4 regions of the Streptomyces sp. NRRL S-1813 genome follow, and region 1 is predicted to be linked to each of the others. Evidence: riboswitches for the same ligand, from Rfam matches in the RefSeq annotation. Region 1 holds a riboswitch; each other region holds the start of a gene.
The links. Region 1 has a riboswitch for cobalamin ahead of cobN (cobaltochelatase subunit CobN). Riboswitches for the same ligand answer to the same signal wherever they lie in the genome.
Positions count from the first base shown of each region.

Region 1 (2,194 bases):
GCGTAGATCAGCTCGTCACCGTCGCCGGACACGAGGCCGGGAACCTCTTCGGTGCCGAAGTCGTAGCCGTCGGCCTGGAGGCGGCGCAGCAGGGCGACGGCACTGGCCGGGGTGTCCAGGCCGACCGCGTTGCCGATCCGGGAGTGCTTGGTCGGGTACGCGGACAGCACCAGCGCGAGGCGCTTCTCGGCGGCCGGGATGTGGCGCAGCCGGGCGTGCCGGACAGCGATGCCGGCGACCCGGGCGGCGCGCTCGGGGTCGGCGACGTACATCGGCAGACCGTCCTCGTCGACCTCTTTGAAGGAGAACGGGACGGTGATCAGCCGGCCGTCGAACTCGGGGACGGCGATCTGCGAGGCGGCGTCCAGCGGCGACAGCCCCTCGTCGTTCTCCTCCCAGGCGCTGCGCGGCCCGGTCAGGCACAGGGCCTGGAGGATCGGTACGTCGAGGGCGGCCAGCGCGCCCGCGTCCCAGGACTCGTCGTCGCCGCCGGCGGAGGCCTCGGCGGGCTTGGTGCCGCCCGCGGCGAGGACCGTGGTGACCAGGGCGTCGGCGGCCCGCAGCTCCTCGATCAGCTCCGGCTCGGGGGCGCGGAGGGAGGCGACGAACAGGGGCCGGGCGCGGCCGCCCGCCGCCTCGATCTGCTCGCACAGGGTCCGTACGAAGCCGGTGTTGCCGCTCATGTGGTGGGCGCGGTAGTAGAGCACGGCGATCAGCGGGCCGGTCTCGTTGCGGGCTTCCCACTCCAGCGGGCCCCAGGACGGGGCCGGGGCCGGCGGGTCGAAGCCGTGGCCGGTCAGCAGCACCGTGTCGGAGAGGAAGCGGGCGAGCTGGTCGAGGTTGGCGGGCCCGCCGTGCGCGAGGTAGGCGTGCGCCTCGGCCGCGATGCCGACCGGGACCGTGGACTGCTCCATGAGCTGGGCGTCGGGGGCCTGTTCACCGGTGAGCACGACGACCGGCCGGTGCTGGTCCTCGGCGAGCAGCACCTCCAGGCCCTCCTCCCAGGCACGGATGCCGCCGAGGAGGCGTACGACGACGAGGTCACAGCCCTCCAGCAGCGTGGGCAGCTCGGCGACGTCGAGCCGGGCGGGGTTGGCGAGCCGGTACGGCACGGGACCCGTGGCCGCGCGGGCGCTGAGCAGGTCGGTGTCGGAGGTCGACAGCAGCAGAAGCATGCGAGCGCAGGCCTTCCTCGGGGTGTCCGCGCCCCGGGTGGTCGTAAGGACGGCGGGAGTTCCTGGCTCGCCCGGTGGTTTCCGGGTTCACAGTGGCGGGACCGCGCCGGATTCTCACCGGGCTTCCTCCCTAGGGCCGTAGGACCCTGCGCCGTCGCTGGCGTCGGTGGGTCAGCCGACCCACCGACCTGCATAGTAAGGGCTGTGGAGCGCCGAGGTAAGCGGGCCTTGGGGCAGGCCGGACCGGTGCCGGGGGCGCGCACGCCGCGGGCCGGGCTCATGGCCGGATCCGGCCCGGATCGGCGCCCGCCCCCGTGGGTATGCTCGCGGCCATGCCGCCCTCCCCCTCGACACGGCCCCAGGCCGCCGCACCGCCGCTGCGCGACCGCGGTGACGCCTGCCCGGGAGCGCTGCGGCTGCACCGGGCCACCGACGGCCACCTCGCCCGAGTCCGGCTGCCCGCCGGAGATCTGACGGCTCGTCAGGCCGGTGCCCTGGCCGACGCCGCGGACCTGCTCGGTGACGGCCATCTCTCCCTCACCTCCCGTGGCAACGTCGAGCTCCGCGGCCTTGCGGAGGGCTGCGGCGGCCGGCTCGCCGCTCTGCTGCGCGACGCCGGCCTGCTGCCCTCCGAGCGCCATGAACGCATCCGCAACATCCTCGCTTCCCCGCTGGCCGGGCTGGACCGCCACACCCCTTCTGACGTGCGACGGTGGGCTCGTGAGCTGGACGCACTGCTCTGTGCGAGCGAGTCCGCGACCGCCCTCTCGGGCCGTTTCCTGTTCGTCCTGGACGACGGGCGGGGCGATGTGGCGGCGCTCGGCGGAGATGTGAGCTTGCTCGCAGAACCGGCCGGGGACCGGTCCGGCCCGGCCGGCGGCGCCCTGCTGCGGGTCGGCGACGATGCGGCGGCGCTGCGGATCGCAGGACCGGACGCACCCCGCGCCGCGCTCGCCGCCGCCGAGGCCTTCCTGACCGCCGCCGCGGCGAGCGGCAGCGGTGCCTGGCGGGTCCGTGAA
Region 1 is NZ_JOHB01000014.1:75,746-77,939, forward strand. It holds gene cobN (cobaltochelatase subunit CobN) at 1-1,175, opposite strand, end outside; cobalamin riboswitch at 1,213-1,340, opposite strand; gene cobG (precorrin-3B synthase) at 1,508-2,194, shown strand, end outside.

Region 2 (2,194 bases), on a different contig from region 1:
GGTCTGCGGGAACGAGCCGATGGTGGTGGTCGGCAGCAGTGGCAGCCCGAGGTGCGCGCGCTGGGCGGCGGCCCGCTCGGCGTACGGCTGCGAACGGCGGCCGTCGGCGTCGGTGACGGCCGCGGCACGGGCGCGTACCACCGGGTCATGGGTGAGCGCCGAACCCGCCCGGGAGGACAAGTCGGCGCGGTTGGCGGCGAGTTCGGCCGCGATGGAGCCGGTGCCCTGGGCCAGGCCACGCGCCAGCGTCACGACCTCCGCGGTCTTCTGCCGGGCGAAGGCCAGCCAGCGGGCGATCTGCGGGTCGATGTCCCGCTCGGCGGCGGCGTCCAGCGGGACGTGCAGCAGCGAGCACGAGGACGAGACATCGACCCGGTCGGCCAGGCCGAGGAGCGTCCCCAGCGTGGCCAGCGACTTCTCGAAGTCGTTGATCCACACATTGCGGCCGTTGACGACACCGGCCACCAGCCGCTTGCCGGGCAGCCCGCCGACCGCCGCCAGATCGCCGAGGTTGCCGGCCGCGGCACCGGTGAAGTCCAGCGCCAGTCCGTCGACGGGCGCCTTGGCCAGCACGGGCAGCGCCTCGCCCAGCCGGTCGAAGTACGAGGCGACCAGCAGCCGCGGGCGGTCGCCGAGCGTGCCGAGATCGCGGTAGGCGCGGGCCGCGGCGTTGAGCACGGCGGGGGAGCGGTCCTGCACCAGCGCCGGTTCGTCCAGCTGCACCCAGTCGGCGCCGGCCGCCCGCAGATCGGCGAGCACCTCGGCGTAGACGGGCAGCAGCCGGTCGAGCAGCGTCAACGGGTCAAAACCGGCCGCGACACCGGGCGCGGGCTTGGCCAGCAGAAGATAGGTCACCGGCCCGACGAGGACCGGGCGGGCGGTGAGGCCGAGACCGAGTGCCTCCGTCAGCTCGGCGACCTGCTTGGCGGAGTCCGCGGCGAAGACCGTGTCCGGACCCAACTCCGGTACCAGGTAGTGGTAGTTGGTGTCGAACCACTTGGTCATCTCCAGCGGCGCCACGTCCTGCGTGCCGCGGGCCATCGCGAAGTAGCCGTCCAGCTGGTCGGCGGCCACCGCGGCGCGGTGCCGGGCGGGGATCGCGCCGAGCATCACGCTGGTGTCCAGGACGTGGTCGTAGTACGAGAAGTCGCCGGTCGGCACCTCGTGGACGCCGGCCTCGGCGAGCTGTTGCCAATTGCCGCGGCGCAGCTCGGCGGCGGTGCTGCGGAGGGCGTCGGCGCCGACGCGGCCCTTCCAGTAGCCCTCAATGGCCTTCTTCAGTTCACGGTGCTGCCCCTGACGGGGATAGCCGTGCACGGTGGCGTGTGCTGCCGCGGCTGCGGACGTGCTGGTCACGGAACTCTCCTTCGCGAGTATGTCTCCATGGACCCCGGGACGGGTCGAGGACGCGAAGGGACGGCAAACCGGACGGACCCCGGCGCGTTGCCGCGTCGTGCCCGTCTGATGTCCGCCGACCCGCCCTCGAGGTCACCGAGATCTCCCCGCGCACCGGTCGCGCGGGGGCACTGGCAGGTCTTCGGACTCGCGGGCACGTCCGCCGAAGGCGGACATCTACTGGCCGTCGCTTCCCAGACCCGGCCGGGCCCAGTGCGTATGACGGCGGTCGTTCCCACTCACCGCTGCGGGGCAGTCCCGGACTTCCACCGGGTTCCCTCTTGCGACGCGCCTGCCTGGCGGGCAGGGGCGAACCAGTTGCTGCGGCCACCCTAGGGCATGCCGTCGACGTCCCGCCCGGCCCGCGGCCCGGCCGCGGCCGGAACCGGACGCCGCCGCCGGGCCGCGCCTTGCGCTGAAGCGCGCTCCAGCTCCTAGCGTGAGCGCACCACCGGAGAGCCGCTCCGATCGAAGGGAACGACGTGCGCTACACACTGTTCGGCAGGACCGGTCTGCGGGTGAGCGAGCTGAGCCTGGGCACCATGACCATCGGCGAGGACTGGGGCTGGGGCGCGGACAAGGACACCAGCGGCCGGATCCTGGACGCGTATGCGGACGCGGGCGGCAACTTCATCGACACCGCCAACAACTACACCGACGGCGCCTCGGAGCGGATCCTGGGGGAGCTGCTCGAAGGCCGCCGGGACAGCTTCGTCCTGGCGACCAAGTACACCTGCGCGACCCGCAAAGGCGATGTGAACGCGGCGGGCAGCCACCGCAAGAACCTCGTCCGGTCGGT
Region 2 is NZ_JOHB01000031.1:26,818-29,011, forward strand. It holds gene metE (5-methyltetrahydropteroyltriglutamate--homocysteine S-methyltransferase) at 1-1,356, opposite strand, end outside; cobalamin riboswitch at 1,526-1,714, opposite strand; gene IF67_RS0131110 (aldo/keto reductase) at 1,878-2,194, shown strand, end outside.
Region 2: another riboswitch for cobalamin. It lies ahead of metE (5-methyltetrahydropteroyltriglutamate--homocysteine S-methyltransferase); the one in region 1 lies ahead of cobN (cobaltochelatase subunit CobN).

Region 3 (2,194 bases), on a different contig from region 1:
CGCAGGTCCCCGTCGCCGCTCCCGACCGCGACGGTGGGCCGCTCGCCGGTGTCGCGTTCCTCCCGGCGCCGTCGCACCCACTCCTGAAGGGCGATGGTGAGACTTTTGGTCATCTCGGCGGCGACGGCGCCGACGATGACCAGGATCAGGTCGTCGACGCCGACGGCCATGTCACCGGGGCCGTCGTCGCCCTCGTCCTGCGGCCGCGGCCGCAGCAGCCAGTCGTGCCGGCGCCGGTCCAGCCACGGTTCGCGCTCCAGCCACGCCTTGAGGTCCTCGATGTCCTGGTCAGGATTGTTCGTGCCCGTGATCCTGATGCGGATCTCGTGGCGGTCAGCGCTCTGCGGCATCCCCCGGCCCCCTTCCGGCGGCCCCGTCGCCGCCGTGCACCAGATAGTGGCGTGAGATCAGGGGCGCGGGCAACCGTCTGTGACGTGGCTGCCACGCTGTGGCGTGCACCACAGCGCGTGCCACAGGGCAGCGTCGCAGGTCAAGGGTGAGTTGACGGGCATTCGCGGGGCGTGGTGGACTGCCGGAGCCATTCGGCGACAGATGAGGAAGTCCGGTGAGAATCCGGCGCGGTCCCGCCACTGTCACCGGGGAGCGTTCCTCCAACGAAGGTCACGGTCCGCCTTGCGTACGTCCGATGACGTACACCGGGACTGGAAGGCCGGAGGACTCGCCGATCCGGGGAGCCAGGAGACTCTTGTCGCCGTCACGTCGAGCCAGGGCGCGGACCCTGAGTGAGGACATACCGCCATGCCCGGCCGCCCTGCCAGATCTCCACTGCCCGCTGCCGCAGGGCCCCTTCGAGGCATGACGGACGTCTGATCCGATGCGCGGCGAACACGCGGGATATGCGTGCGGCGCGGCCCTCGGCTTTCTCGCCGACCTGATCGCGGCGGACCCCCGGCGCGGCCATCCGGTGGCCGCCTTCGGCCGGGCCGCGGGCGCCGTCGAGCGCCGGCTGTGGCGTGATCACCGCGGATACGGGGCGGCACATGCCGTGGTGTGTGCGGGCGGTGCCGCCGCCGGTGCCGCGCTGCTTCAGCGTGCCGTGCAGGGCGCTGCCGTTTCCCCGTCCCCCCTCCGCAACGGCGCCCGGGTCGCGCTGACCGCGGCGACGGTCTGGGCCGTGCTGGGCGGTACCTCGCTCGGCCGGGAGGCACGGGCCGTCGGCGGTGCGCTGACGGCGGGCGATCTGGACGTGGCGCGGGAGCGGCTGCCGCATCTGTGCGGGCGCGATCCGCAGGCGCTGGACGGGCCGCAGATGGCCCGTGCGGTGGTGGAGTCGGTCGCCGAGAACACCTCCGACGCGGTGGTGGGCGCCCTCGTCTGGGGCGCGCTGGGCGGGGTGCCCGGCCTGGTGGCGTTCCGGGCGGTGAACACCCTGGACGCGATGGTGGGGCACAAGTCGCCGCGCCACCTCCGCTTCGGCTGGGCCTCGGCCCGGCTCGACGATCTCGCCGGCTGGCCCGGCTCCCGGCTGACCGCCGCGCTGACCGTGCTCGCGGGCCCCGACCGGCGCGGTGCGCTGCGGGCCTGGCGGGCGGACGGCGGCGCGCACCCGAGCCCCAACGCGGGCCCGGTGGAGGCGTCGTTCGCGGGCGCGCTGGGCGTACGGCTGGGCGGCACGCTGGCGTACGGCGGGCGGGTGGAACACCGTCCGGTGCTCAACGAGGGGGCGCCGCCGGTCGCGGTGGCCGACATCGAACGGGCGGTGCGGCTCTCGCGCCGGGTGAGCGCGCTGGCGCTGGTGACGACGGTGGCCGCGCGGCTGGCGTTCGGCTCCGCGCGGCGGTCCCCGCTGCGTACCGGCCGCCCGTCCGCAGATGCAGTGACGCGCAGGGCCGCGGGTGCGGTGGCGCGTACGGTTCACGACAGCCGGGGTCCCGGCGCATGAGGAGGACCCGGTGAACGGGCGGTTCAAGGCATCCGGAGGGGCCGTCGGCGGTGGCCTGTTGGTGGCCGGTACGACGTCCGACGCCGGCAAGAGCGTGGTGACGGCGGGCATCTGCCGCTGGCTGGCCCGGCAGGGCGTCCGGGTGGCACCGTTCAAGGCGCAGAACATGTCGCTCAATTCGTTCGTCACGCGCGAGGCTGCGGAGATCGGACGGGCCCAGGCGATGCAGGCCGCCGCGGCGCGGGTGGAGCCGACCGCGCTGATGAATCCCGTACTGCTCAAGCCCGGCAG
Region 3 is NZ_JOHB01000016.1:71,044-73,237, forward strand. It holds gene IF67_RS0122590 (hypothetical protein) at 1-350, opposite strand, end outside; cobalamin riboswitch at 553-706, shown strand; gene IF67_RS0122595 (cobalamin biosynthesis protein) at 836-1,903, shown strand; gene IF67_RS0122600 (cobyric acid synthase) at 1,914-2,194, shown strand, end outside.
Region 3: another riboswitch for cobalamin. It lies ahead of IF67_RS0122595 (cobalamin biosynthesis protein); the one in region 1 lies ahead of cobN (cobaltochelatase subunit CobN).

Region 4 (2,194 bases), on a different contig from region 1:
TTCTCCGGCGACCATCTCCTCCCCGGCATCACCCCGCACATCGGCCTGTACGAGGACCCGGAGGGCGACGGGGGTTCCCCCTGCGAAGCCGGGAGCGGGCGAGAAGTGGCGAGCCCGGCGGGCGTCCCCGACCCCCTGGGCGACTACCTCGACTCCCTCGCCCACGTCGGCCGGCTCGCCCCCGCCGAGGTGCTGCCCGCCCACCAGCACGCCTTCACCGACGCCGGCGGACGTGTCCGCGAGCTCCTCGCCCACCACGAAGCACGGCTCTCCCAGCTGCGGGCGCTGCTCCGCGAGCCCCGCACTGCCTGGCAGCTCGCCATGGCCATGGAGTGGAACCGCCCCTGGGACCAGATTCCCTACGCCTCCCGCAATATCGCCGTCTCGGAGGCGGAGGCCCATCTGCGCCGTCTGGTGAAGCAGGGACAGGCGGAGCGGGTGCCCGGGTCCGATCCGGTGCGGTACCAGGCGGTGTGAGGGCGGGGACGCGGGCGCTCGGTCCTGCCCGGTGGGCGGGGCAGCGTTGATCCGTCCCCGGGGCGCGGCCGGTTCGCACACGGGGGCGCGGCCGGTTCGTGGCGGGGGCAGCGCTGGTTCGTGGCGGGGACAGAGCCGGTTCGTGGCGGGGACAGCACTGGTTCGTTCCCGGGCGCGGCTGGTTTCCGCCCGGCGCGGTGCCGGCTCGTACGTGCGAGCGAGTGCCCTGACGGGCGCCGGTTAAGGTGTGCGGGACAACTTCATCCGTACCCGATCGGGGAAAGCCGGTGGAAATCCGGCGCTGACCCGCAACCGTGAGGACGGCCCCTCCGCACCGCGCCCCCGGCCCGGTGTGGACGGCCGTACGAGCCGGAGCACCCGACCGGGCACGACCAAGGCTCCCGCCACCGAAGCCGCCGCCCGTGCGGACGGCCGGTGCGCGGCACCGTCGAGGTATACGGAGCTGAGCCCGGTGCCACCGTGCCCGATCCATGGATCGGCGCGCGGGTGGCCGGCCGAGCGCGGCTGCGTAGCATCCGCCGCGACCCGACCCGAGAGGCACCGACCCGATGGCCCCCATGGCTTCCATGGCTCACCAGGCCCCTTTGACGCATTCCGTCGCCTTCCTGGCGCGCCGCGCCGCCACGGCGCTGGCGGCCGTGCTGGTGCTGGGCGCGGCCGCTGCCCCCGCCGCATACGCCGACTCCCCGTCCGCGTCCCCCAAGAAGCTGCCCGACGGGCTGTACGGCTCCAAGGACCCGCAGTACGACGGGGTCTGGCGGCAGTCGCTCGCACTGCTGGCCCAGGACACCGTGGGCGTGCGCCCCGCGGCGTCTGCCGTGAACTGGCTGGCCGGTCAGCAGTGCGCCGACGGCTCGTTCACCGCCTTCCGTGCCGAGCCGGGCAAGCCCTGCGACGCCAAGACCCTGCGGGACACCAACCCGACGGCCGCCGCGGTGCAGGCGCTGGCCGCGCTGGGCGGGCACCGCGACGCCGTGAAGAAGGCCGTGAGCTGGCTGAAGTCGGTGCAGAACGACGACGGCGGCTGGAGCTCGATGGCCGGCTCGGCCAGCGATGCCAATTCCACCTCCGTGGTCATCGGCGCGCTCGCGGCGGCGGGCGAGAAGCCGCAGTCCGTGACGTCGAAGAAGGGCGGCAAGACCCCCTACGACGGGCTGCTCACCTTCCAGCTCGGCTGTGCGGCGAAGGGGGACGGGCGCGGCGCGTTCGCCTTCCAGCTCAAGGGGGCGGCCCCGAACGCCGACGCCACCGCGGCCGCGGCGACCGGAGCGCGCGGCAGGGGCTTCGTCGTCGAGCCGGCCGGCAAGGGCGCGGACACCCCGGTCAAGCCGCTGAGCTGCAAGGACGGGGACAAGGAAGGCAAGGGGGACAAGAAGGCGGGCGCCGACGACCCGGCACAGGCTGCCGAGGCCGGCGACGCCTACCTCGTCGCACAGCTCGACGAGAACGGCCAGCATCTGCTCTCCGCGATGCCGGGCGCGGAGGATCAGCCCGACGTCGGCAACACCGCCGACGCCGTGGTGGCGCTGGCGGCCGGCGCACACGGCGCCGCCGCCGCGAAGCCGCTGAAGTGGCTGGAGAAGAACTCGGCTGACTGGGCGAAGCAGAGCGGCCCCGCCGCCTACGCCCAGCTGGTGCTGGTCGCGCACGCCACCGGCACCGACCCGCGCTCCTTCGGCGGCACCGACCTGGTGGC
Region 4 is NZ_JOHB01000029.1:79,861-82,054, forward strand. It holds gene IF67_RS0130420 (MBL fold metallo-hydrolase) at 1-477, shown strand, start outside; cobalamin riboswitch at 699-878, shown strand; gene IF67_RS0130425 (prenyltransferase/squalene oxidase repeat-containing protein) at 1,047-2,194, shown strand, end outside.
Region 4: another riboswitch for cobalamin. It lies ahead of IF67_RS0130425 (prenyltransferase/squalene oxidase repeat-containing protein); the one in region 1 lies ahead of cobN (cobaltochelatase subunit CobN).